3 regions of the Solibacillus ferritrahens genome follow, and region 3 is predicted to be linked to each of the others. Evidence: predicted binding sites of a transcription regulator. Region 3 holds the regulator's gene; each other region holds the start of a gene.

Region 1 (10,808 bases), on a different contig from region 3:
ATTTGACACATAATTTCTTCATCGTCGTCATTCGTAATTGTGAAGTAATTTGTTTGATCTGCACCAAATTCAGCCATTAAAGTATTCATTACTTCCTCTACCATCGCCCACTCTTCATCTGTTTCAATATCAGAGAAGCTTCCCATCTCGCCATTTGTATCCAGAACATAACGCAACGCTGAAATACCAGCCTCTTCATCACCAACTAGCGTAAACAGTACATATGAATGTTCATCTGAATCAAAAGTGAATACGACGCGGCATTGTTGCTCCCCGCCATCTTCTGTTTGTAAAATAAAAATATTATCTTCCATTCCTTTTCCTCCTAAATAATAAAACAGAGAAGGCTCATCACCCACTCTGTTTTTATGGTATCGAATGAATTATTCTTCTTCGCCTAATTCGTCTTCAATTTGGTTTAATACTTCTTCAATTAAATCCCATTCCGCTTCAGTTTCGATAGGCGTTAATTCACCATCTTCACCATTTTCAGCAGGAACGAATGCAGAAGCAAAGATTTCTACTGCTCCATCTTCATCTTCTTCTGCTCCTACTAAAGAATATAATACGTATGATTTACCGAATTCTTCAGAATCAAAAGTGTGTAAAATTTCGCAAAGTTGTTCATTGCCGTTTTCATCGACTACAGTAATATTGTTTTGTTGTTCTGACATGAAAGTCACCTCTTCATTAAATTTAAGTATTGCCGGTTGTTGCTTCGTATATTATACATAAAGCTAGTGCATATAAATACAAATAAGCCCTAGTTTAAGCAACATTGTTAGAAAGGATAAAACTAACCGCCTTGTTTGAAACAAAGCGGCGTTTAGTTTTTACTGTCTAAATAACCTTGTAAAATCATGACCGCAGCCATTTTATCAATCACTTGCTTACGTTTTTTTCGGCTAACATCCGCTTCAATAAGCATGCGCTCAGCAGCCATGGTCGTCATACGCTCATCCCACAGTTTGACAGGGAAACCGAAAGTATCTTCCAATAACTTTTTATAGTTTTCAGAAGCTTCCCCACGCGGACCGATAGTATTATTCATGTTCTTTGGATAGCCCACAACGAATTCAGTAACATTGTGTGCCTTTACAAGCTCGTTAATACGTTTAATCCCAAACTCGCCTGCTGCTTCATCAATTTTTATTGTTTCGATACCTTGCGCTGTCCAACCGAACGCATCACTAATTGCAACGCCGACTGTTTTCGTGCCGACGTCTAAACCCATAATCTTCATTTTTCCGCCTCAGCATTCCTTCTAATATAAAACTTTACGAGCTCCTCTAAAATTTCATCGCGCTCCAGCTTGCGGATTAAATTACGTGCGTCCTGGTGGCGAGGGATGTATGCCGGGTCACCAGATAATAAATACCCTACAATTTGGTTTGTTGGATTATACCCTTTTTCCTCTAAAGCCGTATACACCTTCAGCATCACTTGCTTTACTTCTTGTTCCATAGATTCCTCTGGAAAACTAAATTTCATCGTTTTATCGAAAGAACTCAAGACCAGCACCTCGCTTTCAGCAATAAAGAGATGGAGCATAGAAGCCCATCTCCATTTTTATCATTATAACTTATTCCCGCAAGCACTTCAAATATGCTAGTAGTAAATTTTAGATGTTTAGAAAGATTTTACTTTTTCATAGACTCCATTTAACGCTTCTTCTAGTTTTGAAGCATCTTTAGCACCAGCCATAGCCATATCAGGACGGCCGCCGCCTTTACCGCCACATGCTTCAGCAACATCCTTTACAATGTTACCTGCATGGTAGTTACCACCTACGATATCTTTCGTTACACCTGCGCATAGCATTACTTTATCGCCATCTACTGCACCTAGTACAATAACAGCTGCCTGCATTTTTTCTTTTAAATCATCCATCATTTGACGTAATTGATTATTATCTTTTGCATCCACTTTTGTTGCAAGTACCGTTACATCACCTATTTTTTGTGCTGCATCCAATACTGCGCCTGCTTGTGCATTTGCAATTTTTTGTGATAATGATTCATTTTCACGTTGTAATTGTTTATAGTCTGCCTGTAGACCTGCTACGCGTGTTGCTACATCTTTTGGATTTGCTTTTAAAAGAGCAGATGCTTCATTTAAAATTGCTTCTTCTTCTTTAATAGCTTCATATGCTGCTTTACCAGTTACAGCTTCGATACGACGAGTGCCTGCACCGATACCGCCTTCTGAAACAATTTTGAAAATGCCAATTTCTGAAGAACGGCTTACATGCAATCCACCGCATAGCTCAATCGAATAATCCGAAACAGCTACTACGCGTACAACATCACCATATTTTTCACCGAATAAAGCCATTGCGCCCATTGCTTTTGCAGAATCGATATCCATCTCCTGAATCACGACTTCGATATCTTCCCAAATTTTTTCATTTACTGCACGCTCTACTTGTGCAAGCTCCTCTTTCGTTGCTGCACCGAAGTGAGAGAAGTCGAAACGTAAACGGTCGGGTCCAACGTAAGAGCCTGCCTGTGCTACATGGTCACCTAATACATCCTTTAAGGCACGGTGCATTAAGTGTGTTGCTGTATGGTTTTTAAGGATTAATTTACGTTTTGATTCATCTACTTTCGCAGTAGCCTCATCCCCAACATTCATTTCACCTGATTCCACTACAACAGTGTGTAACGGTTGACCATTTGGCGCCTTTTGAACATCTTTAACAATTGCTGTAAATCCGTCTGCTTCAATGACACCAGTATCGGCAATTTGACCACCCATTTCAGCATAGAATGGTGTTTCAGAAAGAATAATTAATGCTTCTTCTCCTTCATTAGCCGTTGTCGTTTCTTGACCATTTACAACAATTGCAGCAATTTTTGCTGAAGTTTCAAATGCATCATAAATAAATGTTGATTGCTGTTTTAAGTTTGAAAGTACTTCGTTTTGCACTTGCATAGAATCCACATCTGCACGCGCGTTACGAGCTCGATTACGTTGTTGTTCCATAGAAGCTTCAAAACCATCATGATCTACTGTCATACCAACTTCTTCTGCATATTCTTCCGTTAATTCGATTGGGAAACCGAATGTATCGTAAAGACGGAATGCATCCGCGCCAGGAATAACTGTTTCACCTTTTGCTTTTTGGCTCTCCACTACTTCGTTAAAGATTGCCAGTCCTCCATCAAGTGTTTCATGGAAGCGAACTTCTTCGTTTTTAATAACACGTTGAATAAATGCTTCCTTTTCTTTTACTTGTGGATAGAAATCTTGCATAATCTCCCCAACAGTCGGAACTAATTCAAACATAAATGGCTTTTCAATACCGATTTTTTTCGCATAACGAACTGCTCGGCGTAATAAACGACGTAAAACATAGCCTCGTCCTTCGTTTGATGGCAATGCTCCGTCACCTATTGCAAATGCTACTGTACGAATATGGTCCGCAATTACTTTAAATGGTGTGTTAATATCTTCTGCTGAACCGAAAATCTCTTTTAAATTTACTTCATGTGGACGTTTGTATGAACGGTTAGCAAAGCTTTCTGTTTTTTCGATAATCGGCATGAAAAGGTCCGTATCAAAGTTTGTTGGTACATTTTGTACGACAGAAACGATACGCTCAAGACCCATACCTGTATCAATATTTTGCTTCGGTAGTGGTGTATATGTCCCGTCAGGATTGTGATTGAATTGAGAAAACACTAAATTCCACACTTCTAAATATCGCTCATTCTCCCCACCTGTATACATTTCTTCTGGTGGTGCACCAAAACCATACTCTTCTCCGCGGTCATAAAAAATTTCTGAGTTCGGACCAGAAGGACCTTCTCCGATATCCCAGAAATTCCCCTCTAAACGGATTAAACGCTCTTTAGGAATTCCAATTTCGTTATGCCATACGTCATACGCTTCTTGGTCTTCAGGATGAATCGTTACTGATAATTTTTCCGGGTCAAAGCCCATCCATTTTTCATCCGTTAAAAATTCCCAAGCATAATGAATGGATTCTTTTTTAAAGTAATCCCCGATTGAGAAATTCCCCAGCATTTCAAAGAAAGTATGGTGACGCGCAGTTTTCCCTACGTTTTCAATATCGTTTGTACGAATCGATTTTTGTGCATTTGTAATACGTGGATTGTCCGGTATAATACGTCCATCAAAATATGGCTTTAATGTTGCAACTCCTGAGTTAATCCATAAAAGTGATGGGTCATTGATTGGTACTAATGGTGCTGATGGTTCAATGTGATGCCCTTTTTCTTTAAAGAAATCAAGATATAGACGACGAATTTCAGAACCTGTCATTGTTTTTGTAGTCATAATTATTTCCTCCTATAATGTTTTTGAAGTACGATGAATTGGGCACAAAAAAAGCCTTCATCCCGGTAAAGGGACGAAGACTATTATCTCGTGGTACCACCCTAATTTATAATGCAATAAGCATTATATCTCAAGTGCTTTTAACGTAAGCATACGGCAGGTATTAGCTGCACTCTGGAGTAGCTTTCCGTAATTTTCGCGGAGATTTTTTCAGCCTAGAAATCTCTTTCTGCTCACGAAGTCCAATACGTACTTGTTCCATCATCGTTTTCATATATATATGTTCTTCATTATAAAAAATTGATTTCGTGCTGTCAATCCGCAATCCTTAATAATTAAAACGATTTTTCGTTAATAAGATCAAAACAATGGCTGGTACTGTACAAATAACCATTCCTAAAAATGCCAAACTAGGCTCGATTTCATACAGAGCTCCTCCTAAAAGAGTTAAGATGGCTGCACTTAAACTCATTGCAAGCGCAGAATAAATCCCCTGTGCATTAGGAATTTGTTCTTTCGGTAAAGCTTGAGAAATATAGCGAATGAATGCGTAATGCGCCATTGCAAATGACAGGGCATGAAGTGCCTGTGACACAATAAACATTGGCATATTCGGAAAAGCATATATTAAAATCCAGCGAACAGTAGAGCCAATTGCCGCCAGTAACATTAACGAAGACGGCTTCCATTTCGTTAAAAACGTATCTGCCTTTAAAAAATATATAATCTCAAATAACACTGCTACATTCAAAATCATTCCAATATAAAACGGATTTACATTTAACTCCTGTAAATATATATATCCATAATTATAGTAAGATGCATGTGCTCCTTGAAGTAGAATAACTACAAATAATACGACGATGAAACTTTTTACATCGAAAAGCCCTTTCATCGATAATGATTTTCCTGTTTCCTTTGCAGGAGCTAAACTCAATACATCAGGGGCAGGCATTAATTGAATTGCTAATAATGCTGTTAAACCGAAAATCATTGCCCATAAAATCATTTGCTCGCCGTACATTCCCGTAATCATACTAATAATTAACACAGCAACTACGTATCCGAATGAGCCAAGTGAACGTGCTTTTCCATAATGAATTCCCCCGTGTTGCATTAATGTCGCTGCGCTGCTTTCCACTGCTGGTAATAATGCCGGATACAATGCACTAAAAAGCATCGTCATGATGAATAAGCCTATAAAAGAATCGATCGGTACATAGAGTATTGCGGTTACTAAAGACGCTACTGTGAAGAATACGAGTACATTTTTATTACTCATTATTTTTGATACATACGGGAAAATTAGGATTGTTGATATTGCTCGTGCAACTAAACCAAACCCCATTATAATACTCGCATCTGAAACGGTTAAACCTTTGTCATTAATAAGCCAGCCTGTCCAATAAGGTAAAAAAATACCCCATGTAATAAAGAACATAAAAAAATTCTTTGCCAGCCAACGCTGATTGTTCATAATAATACAGCCTTCTTCCATTCTTATAATGTTGAATAATAGCACGACAATTTGTACAATAATGTGAGATATCTCATATTTTCTATTAAGGAGTTGCTTTATAATTTGAGAAAGTTATCACTAGAAGAAAGTAAACATTATATTGAGCATTACCCTATTTCTCAATATTTTTCATTTGATATTACTCCCTTTATCCAAGTATATGAATTTGATAAAGGAGAGTATATTTTCCATGAGCATTCATTTCCTGATTATTTATATTACATGATTGAAGGAAAAGCGAAATTATATGTTACACATAAAAACGGAAAAATTTCTCTTATTGATTTTATAACATCTCCTACTTTTATGGGAGAAATGGAGTTATTAAATGCGGAGCGCTATTCAAAAGGCATCCAGACCGTTACAACATCCATTTGTTTTGCAATCTCAATACGTGAAGTAAAGGAAAAATTATTAGCTGATCCGGTATTTTTAAAAATGCTCTGTCTTTTTTTAAGTCAAAAGACAATGAATGCGACAGCCAAATATACACAAAACCAGGCTTATCCTTTAGAAAATAGACTCGCATCATTCATTTTACTATCGTCTGATCAACAATTCTATAAAGAAAAACATACAGAGGTATGCGAATATTTAGGGGTATCATACCGACACTTATTATTTGTTCTTGCACATTTTTGCGAAGAAGAATACTTAACGAAGAAAGATCGGGGATATGTACTAACAAATCGACAAGCATTAGAAAAACTCGCTAGCGAAATTACGTATTAAAAAGACTGTGCTAAAAGTAATTTTTAGCACAGTCTCCTATAAAATAATTTCTTATATTTTGAACAAAATAAAAAAGTTTAAATAAACATACCTGCAATAGCAGCTGATAGTAGTGATGCTAACGTACCTGCAGCAACTGCCTTAACGGCAAGTTTTGCAATCATGCTGCGTTTTTCAGGAGCCATACCACCAAGACCACCGATTAAAATACCCATTGAGCTTAAGTTAGCAAACCCGCATAGGGCAAATGAAATAATAATCGCTGTCTTATCCGTAAACTCACCAATCATAGGACCGAAGTTAGAATAGGCTACGAATTCGTTTAAAATTAGTTTTTGACCAATAAACGAACCAGCGCGAACCGCTTCATCCCATGGTACACCAATTAAAAATGCCAACGGAGCAAATACATACCCTAAAATCCCTTCAAGGGTTACGTTATCTAAGGCTGTCCATCCTGTATAGTTACCTATCCAGCCAGTTACGCCACCTAAAATACCATTCAGCAATGCGATTAATGCGATGAAACTTAGTAACATTGCACCAACGTTTACTGCTAATTTTAAACCGTCAGATGCACCAACAGCAGCAGCATCAATAACGTTTGTAGCTTCAGAATTACGTTCTAATTTGAAATCTGCTTCATCAATTTCTTCTGTTTCAGGAATCATTAACTTTGCCATAACCAAACCAGCAGGAGCAGCCATGAAACTTGCCGCCAATAAGTATTCAAGAGGAACACCTAATAAAGAATAGCCGATTAATACTGAACCAGAAACAGATGCAAGTCCACCAGTCATAACAGCGAACATTTGAGATTTTGTCATTTTATTTAAAAACGGACGAATAACAAGTGGCGCTTCTGTTTGACCAACGAAAATGTTTGCAGCAGCATTCACTGATTCTGCCTTTGTTGTACCTAATACTTTTGATAAAAAGCCACCAATAATTTTAATAATGAATTGCATAATCCCTAAGTAGTAAAGAACAGAGATTAGAGAAGAGAAGAAAATAATAATCGTCAATACACTCATCGCAAATACAAAACCTACATTATCGGCATCTGCTAATCCGCCAAAAACGAAGGAAATCCCTTCATTTGCATAACTGATTAACTTTTGCACACCTCCAGAAAGTTCCATTAACTTCTCACGGCCATATGACCACTTTAAAACGATAAAAGCGAAGATTAGTTGTACAACTAAGCCTGATATAATAATTCTCCACTGAATTGCTTTACGGTTATTTGATAACGCTATAGCAATCGCTACAATTCCAACAATACCTATGATTCCCCAAACGAAATCCATGTTTGCGCACCTTCTTCTTTAATTTTGAAAACCTTTTCATTTTACATTATTTGACATTCAACTTCGGACGTCATATAAGTTTTTATTATACTAACATAATCAAATTCATATTATTAATTAATAGTTTCTTTAAAAACTTCTGACATTTATATTTTTTTGATAAATGTTCTCAAGATATTATGCACTTCCCATAATTTTTTATTATTATTTTAAAAACATTTCCCTATTTTATTGATGATAAACTATCCTAATTTTCAAATAAAAATCTTGAAATCAGTAACTTTTTATACAATAAAAAACCAGCTATTTTTATTCATAACGAAAAAAATAGCTGGTTTTATTATTCATTAAAGTCATATGGGGAAATGTCATTCATGCCAATTAATGGGTGAATATATGGTGCAGTTTCTACCGTTAAATGATTCGGTAATGATTCTCCGATTTTATGTGAAGATGTAGTATTTAGAAGGCCTAACTGTTCAGTAGATGTTTTTGATTGTTTTTTGTCATTGAATTCAACTGCATTTTCTTCTTTTTTCGGTATTTCATTTACTACCTCGGTTGCTACAATTTCAGGATTAAGTCGTGCCTTTAATGTTGTCAGTCGTGTTAAATCATCATTTTTGGCTAAGCCACTCGCTAATACATCAGGCTCGCCACATAAAATTAAAAAGTTTTTTGCACGTGTTATTCCCGTATACAGTAAATTTCTACGTAGCATTTTAGAATAGCTGCGAACTACCGGCATAATTACCGTTTGAAATTCCGAGCCCTGGGATTTATGAATGGAACAGCAATATGCCAAAGTAATTTGATTTAAATCTGCACGTTGATATGTCACTTCAATCCCATCATAACTAACAATCAGCAAATCCTGCTTTTCCACTGTTTCCTTTGCTCGAATAATGGAAATCACTTCACCCATGTCACCGTTAAATACATTATTATCTGGCTGATTGACAAGCTGGAGTACTTTATCCCCGATTCGGTATATCGTATCTCCAAAAACGATTTCCTTTCGTGTTCCGTCATTCGGATTGACAAGCTGTTGTATTTCTTTGTTCAAGCTATCAATTCCAGCCGGACCTTTATACATTGGAGCAAGTACTTGAATATCACGAATTGCTTGCCCTTTAGCAAGAGCACCTTTCACAATTTGTGTAACAACACTTGTCACTTGTGCAGTTCCGGCCTGAATGAACGAGCGGTCCGTTGTTTTAGCAGTTAATGTTTCTGGAACAGTCCCCTTCTTAATCTGATGGGCCATTTCAATAATTGTAGAACCTTCTGCCTGACGGTAAATATCAGTTAATTCTACTGTTGGAATTTGTTTAGATGCAAGCAGATCTTTTAAAACTTGTCCAGGACCTACAGGCGGCAACTGGTCCTGATCCCCTACAAATACGACCTGCACATCTTCATGAAGCGCTTTAAGCAGCTGATGGGCAAGCCATGTATCTACCATTGACATCTCATCGATAATAATGAGGCGACCTACAACTTCACGCTCAGTTTCCTCATCCTTTTCCTGACCATTAAAACCTAATAATCGGTGAATTGTCATTGCTGGTAAACCTGTTGATTCGGCTAACCTTTTCGCTGCCCGGCCAGTTGGTGCTGCCAGGACAATAGGAAACGGCTCTTCTTTTTCAGCATAAGTTTTTGGATTTAATGATAATCCGTGAAGTTCTGCATAAACTTCGACTAGACCACGCACAACAGTCGTTTTCCCGGTACCCGGACCACCTGTTAAAATCATAACAGCAGAGTTTAGAGCCGTTTCAATAGCTAATGCTTGCGTAGGTGCATATGTCACATCGTACTGTTCTTCAATATCACCAATTGCTTTACGAATTTCATCACGTGAAAAATTCTCAGCTACTTTATTTTTTTCTTTAAGCTCATTTATCTTGCTGGCAATGCCGACTTCACTAAAATACAAAGAAGGTAAATACATACGCGTTTCTTCGCCGCATATTTTTGAATCCTCTCGCATATCAATCGCTGCTTTTGAGATCGCTTCATATGGAATTTCGATACGCTGGCTTTGCTCAAGCATTTCTTTAACCATTGGAAGTACCATTTCCGCATCCAAATAGACATGACCTTCTGATAATGCTGCATTAGTCAGTACATGGAAAATGGCCGCTTTTATACGGTCCGGATGATTTCCGGTTATCCCTAGCTTGGCACCAAGTTCATCGGCACGAATAAATCCAATTCCTTCTACTTCTTCAATAAGGCGGTAAGGATTTTCTGTTAATAAACTTAAGGTTTCTTCACGATATGCCTGGTATATCTTCATACCGAGCTGTGGTCCAAATCCCCACTCATTGAGACGAACCATTACCCTCTCTAACCCTAGATTTTCTTCGATTGTTTGACGAATATGTAACTTCTTTTCAGCAGATAAACGAGGAACCGCATCAAGTGCAGATGGATCTTCTAAAATTTTCGTTAACGCATCCATCCCCAACTTCTCAACAATTGTTTCTGCTGTTTTTCTCCCTACTCCTGAAAATAAGTCACTGGATAAATAATGGACAATCCCTTGCTCTGTTGTTGGTACTTCTTTTTCAAATGTTTCAATCTGAAATTGCATCCCGTATTTTGGATGACTTTTCATTTGTCCGGTGAATCGATATAGTTCATCGTCTACTAACTTTGGAAAATAGCCTACGACAATAATTTCTTTTTCATCATACTGAAGATTTGTTTCTTGTATTTTGACACGAACAATGGAGTACATATTCGTTGCATTATGAAAAATTGTTACAATAGGTCGACCTAAAATAAATAACTTATTTATGTCAAACAAATTTAGATTTTCCGCCATTTTCATGCCACACTTTCTAATAATTGTATGCTCATTTTATCATACACACAGCGCTCTGTCTTACTATATAGTGCATGAACTGTTACGTCTGATTTTTCTATTAATTTAG
Region 2 (10,808 bases), on a different contig from region 3:
GTCTGTTACAGGGGTCGACTATTCCGAGGAAATACTGAAAGCTGCTAGAGAAAATTGTAACGAGTATCCAAACATATCATTCAAATTAGGGAATGCCCTACAAACTGATTTAGAAAGTAACGAATACAATTTAATTTTGGAAAGAGCGTTAATCCATCATATACAGGATTTGCAAATGTGCTTCAAAGAGGCCTATAGACTGTTGCTAGAAAAAGGAATTTATATCGTCCAGGACCGGACACCGGAAGATTGTTTATTAAAAGGTGATGCGAATCATATTAGGGGATATTTTTTTGAACGCTTTCCACAATTAATTGAGAGCGAGACGAAACGGAGATACAGCAGTGAATTTGTCATAGAAACACTTACTGATGTTGGATTTACAGAGATTCAGGAAATTAAGTTATGGGAAACTAGAAAAGAATATACAAATAAAGCGCAATTACTAAAAGATTTAAGTGAGAGAACAGGAAGAAGTATATTACACGAGCTAACGGATGAGGAATTAAAATTATTAATTGAGTATATAGATGAAGCAATCTCGTCTGATCAAAACATCGTGGAAAAAGACAGATGGACAATTTGGATAGCGGTTAAATAATTTATAAGCGGTATTGGGATGATCTGGCCCGGATGCATCTACGGGTAGGGCAGGTAACTGATGAAATAGACGGAGAAATTTCCCTTATTCAGAAAATAAATTAAAAAAAGGCCAAAATAACGGTAGAAATTACCGTTATTCGTTCAAAAAACATAAAAATGAAAGCTTTTAATTCAAATAAACGGAAAATCTCCCCTTATTTCTGCAAGATAACGGCTCCAGTCAACAAATAACGGTAAAATCTCCGCTTATTTTGCTTAATTAAAAAACATTTCAACAAGCGTCTACAGGGGAGTAGCCGTTGTTGAAATGTAAAAATTCGCGGTAAATTTATTAATGCCCAGTTATACTGCTGCTTACGATCTCCTTACAATGATTAAACCGTTTATTTCGATCTATTTCATCGACAATTTTCAGTTTAATGCCATACATTTCATATATCGATTTCAGGAGATTATTACGCTTCTGTCTCTCAACATCCGTAACCGGTCTGCGTGTGCCGTCCAGCTCATGGAAGTTGTGGGGTTCGATAAAGATATATTCATCGATTTTCTCTACTTTCAAGTTCAGCATCGTATCAACCAATTCGTGATACTCACCGGTCTCCATGAAATGGAAAAATTGTGTATAAACTAGATCGGTATCTACCATCAACACCTTGTTGGACTTTTTGCTGGCTTCATTCATCAGATGTACATGACCTGCTGCAATATCTGCATAGTCCGATGGCTCCGATATATCGGCGTACCCATTGATTTCGTCATAATATAACCGACCATACTCTTCCAAATGGTTAGTTTCGAAGTGCTTCGCTAACATTTTAGTAAGATGCGACTTACCGACCGATTCTATGCCGCAAATAGCAATACGTTTTACATAATGTTCACGAACAGCGGGCGGTAAGAAATTCCAAGAATGAAAAATACCGTTTTTTCTAATTTCTGTTGCAGAAATGTTGAATGCTGATCTTGCGGTATCAATAATGTGATGCTTTGCCTGCGGTAAGTATTTTGCGAAATATTCTTCATATTCGGGCTCACTGCTGAACACTACATCCACTTTGCCGCCAATTTTAGATAGCAGCTCTTTGTGCGAATCAAAAATGGAATCATCATTCATGTAATCATCCGAGCGCTTTTCATATTGCGAAAGCACACGTATATTCTTAAAATTCTTCAATTCCTTCGTAATCCAGCGTTCACGGACACGACTCGATACCCATTCAAAGCCTGTATTTTCACATAAACTTTTATCATAGACATCATCATAACCAACGACAACGAACAAAATATCTACGAGAGACTGTGCTTCAAAAATACAGTTTAAATGTCCTTTGTGGAATGGTAGGAACTTACCGCCATATAATCCGATTTTTTTATTTTTATATTCGCTGATTGGTACTCCAAAGTTCAATTTTATACAGCTCCTTGCGCCTTGCTAATTTTAATCCAGTTAATATATCCGTAAATTGAGTTAACTAAAAATGCACACCACATGACAAATACTGTCCAATCATTGCCGCCTTGCTGAACTAAAATAATCGCCCATAAGGCAATCGTAATGACATTGACAATAATCCATAAAATCCATTGTTCAGCGTACCGCATAATCATTAAAATTTGAGCTACTACCGATAAAACAACGGCCAAACCATCAAGCCCCGCCAAGTTTGCGCCTATTCTTGATAAAAATAGCGAGTATGAAATATATGCAACTAGTATTCCGGCACCCGTATATAGCCATTGTTTCGTTGTTAGTCTTTTTGCATAAATTTCTTCCCCGTAAGCAGCTTCATCAGGGGATTTCTTATTTTTAAACCATAAGTAAAATCCGATAAATTGAATAGGTAAATAGAATAACAAATTCAGCATGGATTCACCATATAATCCATAGCCATATGCAATGTAACCGTATGTCGTACATTGAACTACCCCGACTACATATGTTCCGATTTTCCCTTTAGCTGCTAATACAACACAAATAATGCCGGCTATAGATGAAATCGTTCCTAGGAGCGTATCGTCCCATAATATACTAAGAATGAGGATGATAGCTGTTGAAACGATTAACCAAGCCTTTTCGAATAACGTCCAATTTTTGAACATAACTACTGTACCTTCTTTCTCCATGATGAATGGCTAAAACGAATATTTATAATGCATCCTAGCAATGGGTAATATTGGTTTAACCGCTAATATTTTAACATTAATTGGAATTAAATGAACTAATTATTCTATTATATTAACAAGAAATTTTTATGTTTTAAGAGAATTATTTATACGTTATATAGGAATTATATGTAATTGTGGGATGATGGTGATGCTCATAGGTATGGGAATCTGCTGATTAAAAGAGAATGCTCTCCAGCTAATATAAATTCGAGGTTAGCTGCATATGTTATGAATGAATAATAGCAGGGGATGTGGTTCCATTTATTGAAAAGGCACTTCTTATTATCATTATTTTAAGACTTATTTCAGGAAGTATTGAATTGACGGCTGCCGCTTTAATGTTTAAATTCAATGATTTGGAAAAGGCCTTTTATATCAATACAATGTTAGCTTTAGTAGGTCCGGTTGTTCTAATCGTTACAACTGGACTAGCTCTATTAGGTCTGGCAGAGAAAATTTCAATGACTAGAATAATATGTCTTTTTGCCGGCATTTCCCTTATTCTGTTCAGTTTGAAAGCTCAATAATTTTAAGGACCGTTCCAGCCGAAAAAGCTGTCAGGTCCTTATTTTTTATGCTGTTTCTTTGGATTTTTCAATTTCCTCGACATTAATGCATTTAAATACAACAAATAATAGGATAAATCCTAATACACCTGCCACAATATAACTGACATTGAGATAGTCTTTCATGACGAGTGACATAATAGGGGGACCGGCTGCAACACCGATAAATCTCGCTGAGCTATAAAAAGAAGAAACTGTGCCTCTTAGTTCTTTTCTGATGTTATCTGTAATAATTGTATCAAGTGCAGGCAAGAGTGCTCCAATGGCGATGCCGACTATACTTGTTACTATGAGCAAAAGAATGAGGTTTTTGCTTGTATAACCTACGAAAACAATGCTTGTAGACATAGCAATTAACGAAATAATAATTATTTTTTTCATTCTTTTCAAGTCGCCTTTAATTTTACGACCAGAAATAAAAGAAGAAATACACAATAGTAAAAGTGGGATAGCTAGTACAAAACCCTTTTTAACACCTTTTATATCATGAACTTTTTCGAGGTTGTCGGATAAGAAGAATAACATACTGAATAATATCAGCATAACGAGTACACCATTTAAAAATATGGTATACAACCATTTGCCTTTCTCTTTGAAAACTTCTTTCGTATTACTTAAAAATTTCTTGAATTTTACGGGTTCATCTTTTTCTTTAGGGACTTTAACAAAGAAAAAAATAAGTGCAATAGAAATTAAACTAAGCGCTGAAATAGAGAAGAAGGGCAGAAACCATAAAATAGCTGCAAATATTGAACCTAAAATGGGGCTTAACACTTTCCCGAACGTATTGGACGTTTCAATAATTCCTAAGGTGGAGCTTATTTTTTCATCATCATCCTGGTATAGGTCACCTACAAGTGGCATTACGATCGGCATTGCTCCGGCCGCACCTATTCCTTGAATAACCCTACCAATAATGATCATCATGTACGGGTCATCCATTTTCCAGGAAGCAAACCCGGCAATAAGACCACCGATTAAAGCGAGGATTAAACTAGGTAATATTACCATTTTCCTTCCAAATCGGTCTGATAAATAACCTGCTACAGGTATAAGGAAAATTGCCGCAATAGAATAGCTTGTAATAATCATGCTTGACTGAAATGATGTGATCCCGACCTTGTCTTCGAGTATCGGGAGCACTGGTATAAGCATGGAATTTCCCAGCGTCATGATTAGAGGAATTGAAGTTAAACTGACAATGCACCAGACACTTACTTGAACCTTACTTTTGTCCATTACCACACCTCGACTAATTTGATTATTTATTAAGGTATGGTTACATTTCGGGCATTTTATGCGCCTTAATTATTTGACAAGATTTTCATATAACAATTTAAGTGTTGTCCGTATGCATTAAAATAACAAATGAAAAGCCATTTTGCCGAAGTAAAGTCCAAATCCGATCATTAATATGGCTGAAACGAAGGAAACGATTTTCAAAAGCCTCGTGGATAATAATTTTCGCGCGAAACTGGAGAAAAAGGACATAAGGAAATCCACTAAAATAATACCAACTAAAATGGCGATACTAAGTATAATGATTTGATAGATTGTAGTTGTACCAGCATTTTTTGCAAGGATGGAGCCATATATCCCAAGCCAGAAAAGAATCGTTAGCGGGTTTAGCAGCGACATGAAGAAACCGGACATAATCGATTGTCTAAGACGTGTTCTTTTTTTGGTATTTGAATCCATCTCAATTTTATGTAGCGATAGAAGATTTTCTATACCTGTATACAAAAGGACAAAACAGCCGAAAGACCAAAGTATCGTTTTCAATAATTCCGAATCAATAAATTGTCCAATCCCGAAATAAACAACAAACATATAAATGACGTCAGTTGTTAAGGCACCGAGACTGAAAAACCAGGCATGAAAAAAGCCATTTTTCAAACCCGTATTTAATAAAACGGTTTTTACAGGTCCAATTGTTGCAGCCATAGATATGCCTAAAAAGACATACGTCAAAATAGAATTCATGAATAGCCCCCCAAGAAAATGATTTCCTTGCATTTTATTCCGAGCCAACGACTTCTAGGACTAGTTAAAGGGAAAATCAAATAGAAAATATAACTAATAAATGAATAAGGTAAACTGTAATGTTATAATTTTCTATAAGGGGGAATTAAATGGATATTTTGATGTTGGATGGATGGACGCCTTTATTGCTAATCGGAATTGTGGCTGCAATAGGGATATTTATTACATCTCGTAAAGTTTCAAGAAAATCTATATTTTCTATCTCTACTGTAATAAGTCTAATATGTATTGTAGTATTTATTTATAGCATTATTGGCGTTGGTGGCTGGGAAGGAATGGGACTTGGAATTATATCGTTTATTATTTTAGCGGGTATATGGATAGGTACTTTTATTGGAGTAGCCTCCAAGGTATAGAGCTTCCGAGAGATTTTATTGATTACGAAATTAAATATGAAAATTCATTTCAGGCACATTTCTTCAATGGAGATGTGTCTATTTTTTATTTAGTAGGAATTAGTAGTTATATATAATTTGCATAAAAATAAGATTTTCTAATGAAGTCTGTACTGCTTGGTGATAGGGTAGGGAGATTGAATTGTGTAATGAGATAAATAGCGGAATGAATTTCCCTTATTTCGAAAATAAAATAAAAAATAGTAAAAATAAGGGAAGGGATTTCCGTTATTGATCTAAAAAACAAGAAATTCCACGATTTTATTTGAAATAACGGTAAAACGTTCCCTTATTTAACCTGAAAATGAGCTACATCATTTAAATAACGGAACAATCTCCCCTTATTTTAGGACGGCATTCATACTTCAATAAGAAATACTTATGAATTTTCATAAATAACCCATAATTTTATTTATATACCATATAACATATAATAAAATTACAGTCTTAATATTTAGGGGGATATATATGATTCTTGGATTACATCATGCTCAAATTACGATACCAAAAGGTGCCGAAGAAGAAGGAAAAAATTTTTATTGCCATGTCTTACGGTTAGAAGAAATTAAAAAGCCAGATTCACTTCAAGGAAGAGGGGGCTTTTGGTTACAAGTTGGTAGTACACAGGTGCATGTAGGAACAGAAGATGGATTTAACAGATTATCAACGAAAGCCCATTTAGCATATGAGGTAGAAGATGTATCCTATTGGAAAGAATTATTAGTTGAAAATGATATAAAAATATTAGATTCAGTACCTATTCCCAATTTTGAACGTTTTGAGTTTAGAGACCCTTTTGGAAACAGAGTAGAGATTATAAGTAACACTCAAAAATAGCTCAAGTAATAAACCTATTTAAACGGATTTCTCCATTCCATTAAAACACCGTAATTACAGGATTCTTCATCCTGCAAATAATTGGGTATGACCTGAACAGGTATACGTCCACAGTGCAGCAAAAAAGAGATGACAGCGTCCTTTATATCGCCGTTAACTACTGACTGAACGTATAATTCTGGTGTAAGCTCTTTTTCATAACGATGGTAGCCGGGCATCCGACTTCCTCCTAATAATCTTTCCAACTTGAGATGGACGACTATATCATACATCGATAACATGAGCCATTTTCCTAAGCCTAACTTACGATAGCCAGGACTTACACAAATATCAACTACATAAAGTGTATTGCCGTTTTGATTATGAGTTCTAATATAACCGTTGTCTGTTATTTCCTCCCATGTATGGTGCGGTTCATTCATATCAAAGTCGACAAGCAAGGCTGTCATAGAGCCAGCCAGTTTTCCTTCCACTTCAATACACAATGCACCTTCTGGAAATAGTTCAGTATGATTTTTTAATTGCTCCGTATTCCACCATAATTCTTCGGGGAATGGAGGGGGGAAACACTCCTTTTGAATGCGGATTAATTCAGCGAAATCCTCTTCCCGATAGTTTCGAATCGTCGCAGGAAACGGTTTACTTTCATTGGATACATATAACTCTTTATAATACATTGCTCCGCCTCATTTCCGGTTTGGATTAAGATCTTTGCGCAAATATTTCTAAGTTGTTGCACTCCGCTTTTAGTAAGTTTCTTCTTATTAATTACAGCATAAATTTATTTACCTCAAAAAAATTATCGCAAAAAAATACTTCATGAAAATAAAATATAAAAGAATAATTCAACCCGAAAAAACCAAGAATATCTCTTAAAATACATAAAAATAAAATTTTTTAATCGGATTAAATTACAGAATATTCGATTAATTAACTTTTCCTAATTTTATTTCATTTTTCTAATTGTAACAAGCGATTCTTTGTGCTATCGTTGCTTAATGAATGGGAATGTGAAAGTAATTACAATTAAGTATGAACTTTCGTTAGAAAAAATATTGGTGTTGGCAAAGGAGAGTTATTATGTCAGAAATGAACAATCAGCAGGTAGAAAAAGTGTCTGTTACGCAAGAACAATTAGACGTATTAGACCAACTATTAAAGCCAGAGGTACAGGCTTCATTAACTACGTTGGTAGATAATTTACCGAAATTAGCTGAAATGACAACTTTATTAACAAAAGCGTATGACTTCGCAACAAGTGTTGCAACAGATGAAACGCTGAAAAATGATACAGTAGCTGCAGTTACTGAAATGGCAAGTCCAGTAGTAGGAACGGCAAAATCTATTGCTCAAACTGCAATTGAAGCGAAAGACCGTGCTGAAGTAAGCAATGAAACAGTAGGTGTTTTTGGCTTATTAAAAATGTTGAAAGACCCTCAAGTACAAGGGGCATTACGTTTTGCAAACGCATTTTTACAAGTAGCTGCTGAACGTAAAGAAACAAAATAAATTGCATAATCTATTTATTGGAGGATATTGATCATGGTAACTAAAGAAATCGTTATTTTAGGTGCTGGGTTTGCCGGTGTATTAGCTGCACAAACAGCTCGCAAATTTTTAACAACTAATGAAGCGCGTATTACAGTCGTAAACCAATTCCCAACACATCAAATTATTACAGAATTACACCGTCTTGCTGGTGGAACAATTAAAGAAGGTGCTGTATCTTTATCACTTGAAAAAATCTTCAAAGGCTTGGATATTAACCTTGAAATCGCAAAAGTTAACAGCTTCAATGTAGATAATAAAGAAGTTGCACTTTCTAACGGCAAAACTTTACAATATGATACGTTAGTAGTTGCCTTAGGTAGCCAAACTGGATTCTTCGGTATCCCAGGCTTAGAGGAAAACTCTTTCGTATTAAAATCAGTAGATGAAGCAAACGCTATTCGCGAGCATATCGAAGCTCGTATTAAAGCATACGCTAAAACTAAAGATGAAGCAGATGCGACAATCGTTATCGGCGGTGGCGGTTTAACAGGTGTTGAGCTTGTTGGTGAAATCGTTGACCACTTCCCGAAAGTAGCGGAGAAATACGGCGTGAAATTCGAAGACCTAAAAATCAAGCTAGTTGAAGCAGGTCCAAAAATTTTACCAGTATTCCCGGATAACTTAATCGAGCGTGCGACAACTTCATTACAAAAACGTGGTGTTGAATTTATCACATCAACTCCTGTTACAGGTGTAGAAGGCAATGTTATTCAGTTAAAAGACCGTGAACCAATCGTGGCAAACACATTGGTATGGACAGGTGGGGTAGCACCACTTCCAATCGTAGGTGAATCTGGTTTAGCGGCAGACCGCGGTAAAGCGACAATCAACGATTTCCTACAATCAACTTCTCACCCAGAAGTATTTGTAATCGGTGATGCATCAGCACACATTCCTAACCCGGGCGACCGTCCAACTTATGCACCAACTGCACAAGTAGCATGGCAGCAAGGTGAAGTAGCAGGCTATAACATCTTCGCTCAAATTAAAGGTGCGGATTTAAAAGAATTCAAATTCACAAACTCAGGTACTTTAGGTTCTTTAGGACGTAAAGACGGTATCGCTACAATTGGTGCTAACAATACTCAATTAGTAGGATTACCTGCTTCACTAATGAAAGAAGCTTCAAATGTTCGTTATATGACGCATATTAAAGCGCTATTCGGTTTAGCGTATTAATTATATAGGGCATACTAGAAAGTTTATTACTTTCTGGTATGTCCTTTTGTTTTCGAATATTTTTTATATTTTTGTTAAAAAACTATTATAATGGAATAAAATGATTGATGAGGTGATATATAGTTGAAATATTTTGAAGCATCCAACTCTTTATTTCTTTTAAACGAGCAACAGCATAACCAATTTTCAAAACTTGAATACTATGATTACTTTTATCACTTAATCCATCCAGACTTCCATTCATTATCATTCGCAAATTTTAGTTTAAGTGACATTTGGGTTTACTATTATTTCGAGGAAGTACCTATTATAAATTCCGAGCATGCGCTACTCTTTTTATTGCGGAATTTTATGATGAATGAAGTCCTGATCAGTTCAAAATTTAAACGATTGAAGAAAACGACAATCGGGTCATATACAAATGCCTTAATGGCTGCTGTTCTCACAGTGAATCTGTTTTTGGACTTTTTGAGTGAGTTGCTCGATGTACTGCCAAAAGAGGAATGCGACTTATACATGAAATTTGAAAACAGCTCGAAGCAACTTTTCAATGATCGGTTTTCATCTTATGAACATTACCCTAAGAAACTGGTACTAATCGAAACAATGATTATTAAAAGTATGCGCCAATACTTGGAACAGAATGAAGCGACCTATACAGAACGGAAATTAAAAGTAATACGTTTTATGGATCAATTTACAATTACAAAAAGAGAGCTATTTGAATTAGTAGCTATAAAGGAGTAGGAGGTCCGCGAATCCATGGTAGAACGATTGAATACAATACATCAGCTTGAATTTTATCGATCACAACAATTTCCATCGTGTGAAGCCCAATTTGAGGCGTTTGAGTCAATTTTTACATACATCATTCAAGAGGGCGATATCGAAACAATCAATGACTTCATACTCTTGGATAGTCAGCCGTTTATATTGTCGAACCATAATATGAAGTTGCTACAATGTCTAATAGATCAGGAACCTTATTTCAAGGACAACTTAAAAGATTGTTTAACCATATTCTATTTGGTTATTGGTCATTGCTATTATTTTAGTCTGAATTTCGAACAGGCGAAAAACTTTTATAAAATTGCGAGTAGCTATGCACTCCAATCTGAAAATTACTCCTTGCTGTCAATTGCTATGAATAACTACACTTCAGCACAGAAGGAAGTTTTGCCGAGTGATATATTATGGCAAATGAGTAAACTCCCAGCAGTCTTTTTTAAGATGGGATCAGTAGATGATGAGCGGTACTTCATAACACGATTTATTGCTCATATTGAAATATCGCTCCATCTTAATAAAGTTCAGTATGCTGAAAGTTTATATAATAGCTATTTTACCGGATATGAAGTGGAAAAGGATTCCCGCATTGATTTACATATCCGTGTACTTCGGGGGAAAATACATTATCAAAAAGGTGAATATGAAACAGCAATAGAGTTGCTGCATGAAGTGCTAG
Region 3 (10,808 bases):
AATGTAGTGGCACTCGTTCCTTGTACAATCTCATTCTCAAATAAATAGGTAATAGCTGCTTGTGTTTCGTAAGCATAGTTCTCGATGTCTTTAAATAGAGCAAGCTCTTCCGGTTTATATTCTTCTTCAGCCAAAGCATTTGATAGACGCAATAAAATTAAAGCTAACTGCGAGCGCGTAATATTGCCTTGTGGATTGAAATATCCGTCATTTTCACGTACTAAGCCGGCTTCGTATGCTGCGGCAATTTGATTTTGCGTTTGCTGAGCGTAATGGCTAATGTCTTTAAATGGGGCAGGTTTTGTTGCCTTTAATTCAAAAGCACGTGAAATAACCGATATCACCTGCACACGTGTCATATTCGCATTTGGTTTAAAGGAGCCATCTTCGTACCCATTCATAAAGCCTTTAGTATATGCAATATCAATATATTCTTTACCCCAATGGTTTTTAATATCCTGGAACGGTGCTTCTTTAATTTCCTCTTCCGGAATTGTTTCTTCTACTTCTTTAATGATGGAATTTAAATAATCATTCATCATCTTATCTGCGACCACTTTATAGCCTGCTTCACTTAAATGAATATTTGCAGGGTTAGGAAGGTACGCTTTCGAATCAGCTGCAATTAATTGGGCTACTTCTGAAAAGATACCTTTATTTGTTTCTACTATATTTTTGATTGAATTGTTTATCGTTGTTACAAGCATATTTAATTGTGTTTGGATAACTGGATCTTGTATAGCGGGAAATGGATTGTAAAGTCCCATTACGATAATATCAACATTCGGATTAATCGAATAAATAGTATTGAAAATCTTATCATAGTTCGATGATACTTCCTGTACTCCTTTTAAAACACCTGCTGCATCAAATGTAATACCGCCTGTCTCTGAGCGAGTCACATATTTCAATATATCATTTGCACCTACACTTAATGTAATTAGGTCTGCTTCCTGAATTGCCTGCTTAATGGAAGCTGTTTTTTCTGACTGACCATTTAGATCATACATTGGCTTTGTGACATTTTCTACAATATCGTTTAGTACATTTACAGTTGTATAGCCAGGGTAAGAAAACCCTTTGTTAAACAGGATTCCCTCTTGCTCATCCATATAACTTTTAGCGATTAGATCGGCATAACCGAGTCCAATTTCACTATTTTCATTCATCCCTGCTGCTAATGAATCTCCAAGCGCTAAATAGTTCAATAAATCACTATTTTCTTCAGCACTTACCGTTGTAGAAAAAGGCAGTATTAGTTGCAATACCAATAGTACTACTACAAAAAATGAGAATCTTTTCATCCAGTTTCCCCCTTATTATGTAACTTGTTCATATTATAAATTATTGGTCGTTAAAAAACAAAATCTTCTTATATTGTTTGTTATAGACAAAAAACATCGTATGACTTCATAACCATACGATGTTTTAACTCCAATTAAGGCTGTCTATATTAATTTCGGATAATGATTAATTACGAATTACATCATCCCCGGCATACCCATGCCGCCCATATCCGGCATACCTGATCCTGCTGGTTCTGGAATATCTGCAACCACTGCTTCAGTTGTTAAGAATAGTGAAGCTACAGAAGCTGCATTTTGTAATGCTGAACGTGTAACTTTTGCTGGGTCAACTACACCTGCTTCAATCATGTTTACCCACTCGCCTGTTGCTGCGTTAAAGCCGATTCCTATTTCTTCACGTTTTAGGCGGTCAACGATGATTGAACCTTCTAAACCAGCGTTTTCAGCAATTTGACGTACTGGCTCTTCTAATGCACGTAAAATAATACGTACACCCGTTGCTACATCGCCTTCTACTTGTTCTAATACTTTTTCAACTGCCGCGTAAACATTTAGAAGTGCTGTACCACCACCTGATACGATACCTTCTTCTACTGCTGCACGTGTTGAGTTCAATGCGTCTTCGATACGTAATTTTCGTTCTTTTAATTCTGTTTCTGTTGCTGCACCAACTTTAATAACTGCAACCCCACCAGCTAATTTTGCTAAGCGCTCTTGTAATTTTTCTTTATCAAATTCAGAAGTTGTTTCAGCAAGTTGTGCGCGGATTTGGTTTACACGACTAGCTACTGCATCTGTGTTACCAGCTCCTTCAACGATTGTTGTGTTATCTTTTGATACGATAACTTTAGCAGCACGACCTAAAGATGATAAATCCGCTGATTTTAAATCTAAGCCAAGATCTTGTGTAATTACTTGTCCACCAGTTAATACAGCAATATCTTCTAACATTGCTTTACGACGGTCACCGAAGCCTGGAGCTTTTACCGCTACTGCGTTGAATGTACCACGTAATTTATTTACTACTAATGTTGCAAGAGCTTCCCCTTCAACATCTTCAGCAATAATTAAAATTGGACGACCTTGTTGTACTACTTGCTCTAACACTGGTAAAATTTCTTGAATGTTAGCGATTTTTTTATCTGTAATTAAAATGAATGGGTTATCTAATACCGCTTCCATTTTATCTGTGTCTGTTACCATGTAGTGTGATGCATAGCCACGGTCAAATTGCATACCTTCCACTACATCTAATTCTGTTGTAAAACCTTTTGATTCTTCAATTGTAATAACGCCGTCGTTTCCTACGCGCTCCATTGCATCTGCAATGTATTGACCAATTTCTTCATCTGCTGAAGAGATTGCCGCTACTTGTGCAATTGATTCTTTATTTTCAACTGGACGTGAAATAGCTTGAAGTTCTGTTAATGCAGCAGCAACAGCTTTATCCATACCTTTACGGATACCAACAGGGTTTGCACCAGCTGTTACGTTTTTAAGACCTTCACGGATCATAGCTTGTGCTAAAACTGTTGCAGTAGTTGTACCGTCACCTGCGATTTCATTCGTTTTAGAAGCAACTTCCGCTACTAATTTTGCACCCATGTTTTCAAATGCATTTTCTAATTCAATTTCTTTTGCAATTGATACACCGTCATTTGTAATAAGTGGAGAACCGAATTTTTTCTCCAAAACAACGTTACGTCCTTTAGGTCCTAAAGTTACTTTTACAGCGTTAGCTAACTTATCTACACCAGATGCCATTAATGAACGTGCTTCTTCTGAAAACTTAATATCTTTTGCCATAATTCATTTTCCTCCTAAAATTTGCGATCTATTATTTCAATTTATTTTTTTATGAAGATGAGCAGCTAGTAAAGTTGATTATGTATAACTAGCTGCAAAATTACATTTTAATTTGGAATTATCCGACAATTGCAAGTACATCGCTCTCACGTATAATTAAATATTCTACGCCGTCGTACTTCACTTCCGTACCAGAGAATTTAGAGAAGATAATTTCGTCGCCTTCTTTTACGTCAAGCTCAAGACGAGTGCCGTTGTCAAGAACACGACCTGTACCTACAGCCACTACTTTACCAGTTTGTGGTTTTTCTTTTGCTGAGTCGGGTAAGACGATACCAAATGCCGTTTTTTCCTCTACCTCAACAAGTTCGATAATGATGCGATCTCCTAATGGTCTTAACAATTGAAACAACCTCCTAAAGAAATTTTCTTTTTAGCACTCTCGATTGTCGAGTGCTAACACATTTATTAGTTTAATGAATTCTATATTTTTTTGCAAGTATGTGCATTAAAAAATTTTGTTTTATTACCAAATTCCTCTACAATAAAAGAAGTAATGTATGAAAAAGGCTATAACATAATAGTCCTTGCTTAAATGTATAATAAAATATACGGCATATTCACACGTTTTTTGTGAAGAATTTCCTGCTGTTAATATTTAGAAAGAAGGTTATTAATCCGTGACATCTACCTCATCTTCTAAGTTTAAAACACAGAAAACTGCATTTTATGTGTTATTAACTTATATCATTTGTCAGTTATCAGTCTTAATACTTATATTCATTCCTAGTTTAAAAGATTCCCTTTTACAACTTTTTTCTGGAGTGTCTGAGCAAGATCAGCTTATTAAATTATCTGCTTGGTGGTCAACGATTTCGTTTGGGATTGCTTTTGTCGTGAGTTTTATTTTAATTTCCCGCAATAAGCAATTTTGGGATGTTTTTAAAGGAGAAAAAGCATCGATTGGCGCATCAATCGGTTGGGGTATTATTGGATTTTTCCTCGTATTTTTAGGGCAAACAATCGGAGCATATATTGAGCTCGCTTTAGGAATTGATATGGGCTCGGAAAATACAGAGGCGATTATGAATGTCACAAAAGTAGCACCTATCATGATTGTTGCTACCGTATTTTTAGGACCAATTTTGGAAGAACTCGTATTCCGCCGTGTTATTTTCGGTTCTATTATACAAAATTATAATTTCTGGATAGCAAGCATTGTTAGTGCCATCGTCTTTGCTGCCATTCATATGGACTTCACACATATTTTACTTTATACAATTTGCGGTATGATATTCGCGTTTTTATATTATAAAACAAAGCGGCTTCTCACACCGATTATTGCACATATCCTTTTAAATGGGTTCGTGACATTTGTGCAGATGAATGCAGATAAGTTTCAAGCGTAATTTTAAACCCGCTATGGATAGAAATAGCGGGTTTTCCCATTCCATAATATAATTCAATAAAAAAACGCTATCCCTTTTGATAGCGTTTTACATCAACTATTCATTTGCTCCATTTGTCGACGTTGCTGTTCAAGCAACTCTTCTACTTGCAGCTCACGCTCACGTTCTTCCTCTTCCAATATGCGTTCCTTTTCCGCCACTTCGTATTTCCGATAGCCGATACGGGAAATGACAATGCTTATCTCATATAAAATAAAAAGTGGAATCGCAATAATAATATTCGATACTAGATCAGGCGGTGCCAGCAATACCGAAATAACGATCAATACAAAGTATGCATACTTACGAAACTTTATCATGAGCTTAGGATTAATAATACCAAGACGGGATATAAATAACGTAACAACAGGCAATTGAAATAGTATACCAAATGGTACTACTAGCTTTATTAAAAAAGAGAAAAATTCATTAATGCCAATTGTTTGTGTAATATTCAAATCTGCCGATAATTCCGTCATAAAGCGCATAATAAACGGGAATAAAATATAGTAGGCAAAGGTAATTCCTCCAATACCTAAAACAAATGCATAAGGGATATACTTCAACGTTGCTTTGCGTTCCATTTCATGCAAGCCTGGAGTAATAAAAGCCCATAGCTGGTATAGCAAAATCGGAGAAACAATGACTGCCGCCACAATAAAGGTTACTTGTAAATAAACAGTTAAAGGATCCGCCGGGCTAAATGCATTCATGGAAAAACTAGTAGCTAAATCGCTTTGTTGAATGTGTCGAATTAGTGGTTTAGCTGTATAGAATCCTACGAAAAGAGCCATTACAAAGAAAATCGCCACGAAAAATAAGCGTTTTCTAAGCTCATCCATATGTTCAACTACAGTTAATTCTCTTGAATTCATAGTATGACTTCCTTATTTACTTAACGTCGTTTTTTTCGTTCTCTTTATGTTCAATAACCTTTTTCTTGTTCTCAAAATCATCATCGTCATCTGTCAAGCCTTTCGTAGCGCTACGGAACTCGCGTAAAGTTGTCCCCATTGCACGACCTAATGATGGCAATTTTTTTGGTCCAAAAATTAATAAAGCAATAAGTCCAATGATAATTAGGCTCACAGGTCCAATCGCATTTAGATGCACAACCACTATAGCCACCTCCTCTATTATTATGTACATTTTACAGTAATTAACTAGAATTTGCTATTTATACTAATGTGAACAATTTGTTACTAACCTGAATTTCGTACTAAATAAATAAGTGCCTGTAATTCTACCGACAAATCTATATTCATTACTTTTAATGTTTCGGGTACGGATAATCGTACAGGCGTAAAATTTAGTATACCTTTTGCATTCATTTTAACAAGGCGATCTGTCATCATTTGGGCAGAACGTGATGGAACAGTAAGAATTGCTAACTCTGCGCCAAACTCTTCATACATTTCCTCTAAACGATCTGGATGGAATACAGGGATATCGCTAATTGTCGTTCCTTCAAAAGGTGCTTTTGTATCAAATGCGACAACAATACGCGTATTATGATTTTTTTGGAAATTATATTTAAGTAGACCATTCCCTAGGTTCCCGACCCCTATTAACGCAACATTCATTGCCTCATCCTGATCCAATGTTTGACGGAAAAACTCTAGCAAATATTGTACGTCATAGCCATACCCCTTTTTACCGAGAGCCCCAAAATAAGAAAAATCACGTCGAATCGTTGCTGAATCTATTTTCATCGCATCACTTAATTCTTGTGATGAAATACGCTTTTTACCTTCATTTGAGAAGTTTTTTAAAAACCGATAATAAAGAGGAAGTCTTTTTGTCGTTGCTTGTGGAATTTTTATATCTGGTTTCACACATTCTCCTCCTATGTACATTTGAAAATTGTTGCCAACATGATGTTGATCATTCAGGCATTGCAACACGATGTAACACTCTTTGCCTGAGCTCCCCCTATTTGAGCAGAAGCAAGTTAATCTTACTAAACTAGTAGCAACAAGTAAAGTATCCATCGTTGCGTACGATGTTCCCATCCATTAAACTAAGTAGGAGAAACTGAGGTGTAAAAATGATTGTCTTACAAGTAAATCAATTATATAAATCCTTTATTACCGATGAAATTTTAAGTGGTGTAAAGCTAGAAGTTCAACACCGTGATCGCATTGCATTAGTGGGTCGAAACGGTGCAGGAAAATCAACGCTATTAAAAATAATTGCTGGGCAAATGAGTTATGACTCAGGTGAAATTATTATTCCGAAAGATGTTCGGCTCGGTTATTTGGAGCAGCATGCAGGAATCGATTCAGAGTTATCTATTTGGGACGAAATGATGACAATTTTCACTACCCTAAAAAATCAAGAACAGAAGCTGCGCCAGTTGGAAAAACAAATGGCAGATCCAAGCATCTATGAGAATACTGAACAATATACACGGATTACTGGAGAATATGACCAATTACAGCATGATTTCAAAGATGCAGGCGGCTATCAATATGAAGCAGATACACGTTCCGTATTACATGGGATGCAGTTTTTCCCTGAGGACTACGATAAGCCGATCCGCTCACTTTCCGGCGGACAAAGGACACGCTTGGCACTTGCAAAGCTTCTTTTATCAAAGCCTGACTTACTAATTTTGGACGAGCCCACAAACCATTTGGATATCGAGACATTGTCATGGCTGGAAGGATATTTAAAAGGTTATGAAGGGGCAATTTTAATCGTTTCACATGACCGATACTTTTTAGACCAAGTAGTGTCGATTGTTTATGAAGTATCACGTACGAAAGTATCGAAATATATTGGAAATTATAGTGGCTATTTAGAGGAAAAGGCGAAAAACTATGAACGGGATTTAAAAATGTATGAACGCCAGATGGATGAAAAATCAAAGCTCGAAACATTCATTCAAAAAAACTTAGCACGCGCCTCAACAACAAAAATGGCACAGTCTCGTCGTAAAGTATTGGAAAAAACAAATTGGATGGACTCTCCGGATGGTGATGAGAAAAGTGCGAACTTCGGCTTTACTATTGAGCGTCAAAGCGGAAACGATGTACTATCCATCGATGATTTATCAATTGGCTTTTCTAAAGAGGAAATTTCAACGAATATTCGAATGCGAGTATTTAGGGAAGACCGCATTGCACTTGTTGGACCAAACGGTGTGGGTAAATCTACATTATTAAAAACAATTGTCAAGGATATACAGGCACTTGCGGGAGATATTCGTTACGGTACCAATGTCCATATTGGCTACTATGATCAGGAACAGGCAAAACTCCATTCCAATAAATCTGTATTAAGTGAACTTTGGGATGAATGGCCATTATTAAATGAAAAGGATATTCGCAATATTTTAGGGCGCTTCCTTTTCAGTGGTGATGATGTTGCCAAATCTGTAAACTCACTGTCCGGTGGCGAAAAGGCTCGTCTTGCACTAGCAAAATTAATGATGCAAAAATCAAACTTTCTAGTACTAGATGAGCCTACAAACCATTTAGACTTAGACAGTAAAGAAATATTGGAAAATGCATTAATCGATTATCCTGGCACACTTTTATTCGTTTCACACGACCGTTATTTCATTAACCGGATCGCAACTAAAGTCATTGAACTTTCCAGCACAGGTTCTTTTGAATATTTAGGAGACTATGACTATTATTTAGAGAAAAAAGAAGAACTTCAAGAGCTAGCTGCAATGCAAAGTCTTACCTCAGAAAAAAATACGACTGAGAAAAGCGCCCCTTCGAAATCGACGTCTATGATTGATAAAGACACGAAAAAGAGGGAACGCCAAATTCGCCGCGCTGTCGAGGAACTTGAAGTGAAAATGAATGCTTTAGCTGAAACTATCGCCGTATTTGAAGAACAACTTTGTGATCCCGCTATTTACTCAGACCATGAAAAAACACTATTGATTCAATCCGAATTAAATGAAGTAAAGCAGCAACATGAGGAACTTGAAATGGAATGGCTTGAACTAAATGACGAATTAGAACAACTATAATAAGGGAGTGTCCAGAAGAAATTTTGGGCACTCTCTTTTTGCTGTTGGCATCTTTTTCACATAAAAACTCTATTTTTCATTATTATTGTATAATACTAATTCTATAAATAATCTATTTACATATTAATCATATATATAGGTCAATACGCCAAATTTCTACAAATTTCTCCACAGTTTTATTCACATTACAAATCTAGTTCTACCAACATATCAACATAGTTTTCCACATTATCCACAATTAAAATCAAAGTTATACACAATCCGATGTGAAAAAGCCACCACTATATATAGATAAATCACATGTTTTCCACAAGTTATACACACTTTGTGCATAAGTACGCATGTTCGTACAACTTTTTTATGATTTATCAACTTTATCTGTGGATAATTTTCAGAAAAATTGAACATTGGATAAAATCTTGTTATAAATAAGATTTATCTATCATAAATTATTAGTTTCGACTTTCTTATATTATTGCAATACACTGAAATACTGATTACTTTATTCTCTTAAATAAAAAAGCATGATAGAACGGAAATGAAATCATTCCGATCTATCATGACTTTGGTTCTTATTTCCAACTTGTTAGTTCCATACCAGGACGTCCATTCATAGCTAAATTCCCACGAACACCTGCTTGATACATTTCATAGGCAGCTGCACCAATCATTGCAGCATTATCCGTGCATAATTTTAAAGGAGGTACGTAAAACGGAATACCTTCTTCTTTAAAAGCGTTCTCCAATGCCGTACGTAGCCCTTTATTTGCTGATACGCCACCAGCTGCAATAACTTGTTTTACATGAAATTCACGTGCCGCGCGTAATGTTTTCGCTGTTAATACTTCCACTACACTATCTTGGAATCCTTTTGCGACTTTCTCAGGAATAATTTCTTCCCCGCGCTGATCCATATTATGCTTGTAATTGATAACAGCCGATTTTAAGCCACTAAAGCTAAAATCATAGGATCCTTCCTCCAACCATACACGAGGAAAAGGTACTGCTTCGGTTGCTTCGTGCGCTAAACGGTCAATATGTGGTCCTCCTGGATATGGCATATTCAATACACGTGCTACTTTATCATACGCTTCGCCTGCCGCATCATCTCGAGTTTCACCTATCACTTCAAAGGAACCATGTTCACGCATTAAGACAAGCTCCGTATGTCCACCTGAAACAACTAAAGCCAACAATGGAAATTCCATAGGCTGTATTAGATTGTTTGCATAAATATGTCCCGCAATATGGTGGGTACCAATTAACGGTAAGCCGTGAATAAATGCAAAAGCCTTTGCCGCATTAATCCCGATTAATAAAGCTCCTACTAAACCAGGACCTTCTGTTACGGCCACAGCAGTTAAATCCTTTGGTTCCATATTCGCCTGATTTAATGCTTCTTCTAATACAATTGTTACCTGTTCGACATGATGACGTGACGCAATTTCAGGTACAACTCCTCCAAAGCGTTTATGACTGTCAATTTGCGATGACACGACATTTGAAATAATTTCTGTACCATTTTTAATAATTGCTGCTGCTGTTTCATCACAACTTGTTTCTATTGCTAATATATAGTTATCCATTATAATTTCACCCACATTACTAACGCATCTTCATGATTATCCGTATAGTAGCCTTTGCGAAGCCCACCTTCTTGGAATCCAAGCTTGCGATATAAATTTTGTGCAACCGTATTTGTTACACGTACTTCTAAACTCATTACATCCATATTAGCTTCATTGGCTATTCGTAATGCCTCACGCATAAGCCCTTCACCGATACCTTGACCACGCACAGAGTTCACAACAGCTACATTTGTGATTTGAGCTGCATCAATAACAAGCCAAATTCCACAAAAGCCGATAATGTCACCTGTCTCATTTTCAGCTACTAAGTAATGAGAAAATTGATTTTCTGTCATTTCATAATAAAACGACTCCAGAGTCCATGGTGTTGGAAATGTGGCAAGCTCAATTGCATGGACAGCCGGAACATCGTCAATCACCATTTTACGATACTGAACCATTAGTGTTGCTCCTTTTTTTGTTCCTTAATCCAGTTCGCTTCTGCTTCTGCAATACGGCGATATTGGGGAACAAATGTATGAGTAGATTCAATGTCCGGTAATGGCATTTGCTGAGCTAAGGCTATTAGCTCGGAAGCTCTCGGTAAATCCATTGTATAAGGTGCTCTTATGGCTAAATCACCTAATACATGCTGGATTTTTTCAAAGTATACTTCAACATCGCTCCCTAT

What was found. Region 3 encodes Rex, which represses fermentation and respiration genes when NADH is low (regulators of the CRP and FNR family bind a similar motif). Its sites were predicted from a motif close to TTGTGAAATATTTCACAA; they were not measured.
Region 1: a site for Rex is predicted at 5,841-5,858, ahead of yeiL (transcriptional regulator YeiL). Genes of this name have one in related genera too.
Region 2: a site for Rex is predicted at 7,622-7,639, ahead of SNE38_RS07725 (DUF1641 domain-containing protein). Genes of this name have one in related genera too.

What each region holds. Positions count from the first base shown of each region.
Region 1 covers NZ_JAXCLE010000007.1:45,234-56,041, forward strand. Annotated here, with positions in the region: gene SNE38_RS08715 (DUF1292 domain-containing protein) at 1-314, opposite strand, end outside; gene SNE38_RS08720 (DUF1292 domain-containing protein) at 384-674, opposite strand; gene ruvX (Holliday junction resolvase RuvX) at 827-1,243, opposite strand; gene SNE38_RS08730 (IreB family regulatory phosphoprotein) at 1,240-1,512, opposite strand; gene alaS (alanine--tRNA ligase) at 1,630-4,302, opposite strand; T-box leader at 4,369-4,576, opposite strand; gene SNE38_RS08740 (MFS transporter) at 4,631-5,779, opposite strand; gene yeiL (transcriptional regulator YeiL) at 5,885-6,553, shown strand; gene SNE38_RS08750 (NupC/NupG family nucleoside CNT transporter) at 6,631-7,863, opposite strand; gene recD2 (SF1B family DNA helicase RecD2) at 8,204-10,699, opposite strand.
Region 2 covers NZ_JAXCLE010000006.1:72,440-83,247, forward strand. Annotated here, with positions in the region: gene SNE38_RS07680 (class I SAM-dependent methyltransferase) at 1-601, shown strand, start outside; gene nadR (multifunctional transcriptional regulator/nicotinamide-nucleotide adenylyltransferase/ribosylnicotinamide kinase NadR) at 935-2,014, opposite strand; gene pnuC (nicotinamide riboside transporter PnuC) at 2,017-2,730, opposite strand; gene SNE38_RS07695 (YqhV family protein) at 3,024-3,299, shown strand; gene SNE38_RS07700 (MFS transporter) at 3,345-4,577, opposite strand; gene SNE38_RS07705 (LysE family transporter) at 4,695-5,321, opposite strand; gene SNE38_RS07710 (YesK family protein) at 5,471-5,737, shown strand; gene SNE38_RS07715 (VOC family protein) at 6,245-6,613, shown strand; gene SNE38_RS07720 (GNAT family N-acetyltransferase) at 6,628-7,290, opposite strand; gene SNE38_RS07725 (DUF1641 domain-containing protein) at 7,694-8,122, shown strand; gene SNE38_RS07730 (NAD(P)/FAD-dependent oxidoreductase) at 8,156-9,343, shown strand; gene SNE38_RS07735 (serine protease) at 9,467-10,090, shown strand; gene SNE38_RS07740 (dehydrogenase) at 10,106-10,808, shown strand, end outside.
Region 3 covers NZ_JAXCLE010000022.1:2,951-13,758, reverse strand. Annotated here, with positions in the region: gene SNE38_RS16715 (S-layer homology domain-containing protein) at 1-1,304, opposite strand, end outside; gene groL (chaperonin GroEL) at 1,482-3,113, opposite strand; gene groES (co-chaperone GroES) at 3,232-3,516, opposite strand; gene SNE38_RS16700 (CPBP family intramembrane glutamic endopeptidase) at 3,938-4,522, shown strand; gene tatC (twin-arginine translocase subunit TatC) at 4,615-5,436, opposite strand; gene tatA (twin-arginine translocase TatA/TatE family subunit) at 5,453-5,710, opposite strand; gene SNE38_RS16685 (redox-sensing transcriptional repressor Rex) at 5,764-6,396, opposite strand; gene abc-f (ribosomal protection-like ABC-F family protein) at 6,609-8,549, shown strand; gene tsaD (tRNA (adenosine(37)-N6)-threonylcarbamoyltransferase complex transferase subunit TsaD) at 9,122-10,135, opposite strand; gene rimI (ribosomal protein S18-alanine N-acetyltransferase) at 10,135-10,578, opposite strand; gene tsaB (tRNA (adenosine(37)-N6)-threonylcarbamoyltransferase complex dimerization subunit type 1 TsaB) at 10,578-10,808, opposite strand, start outside.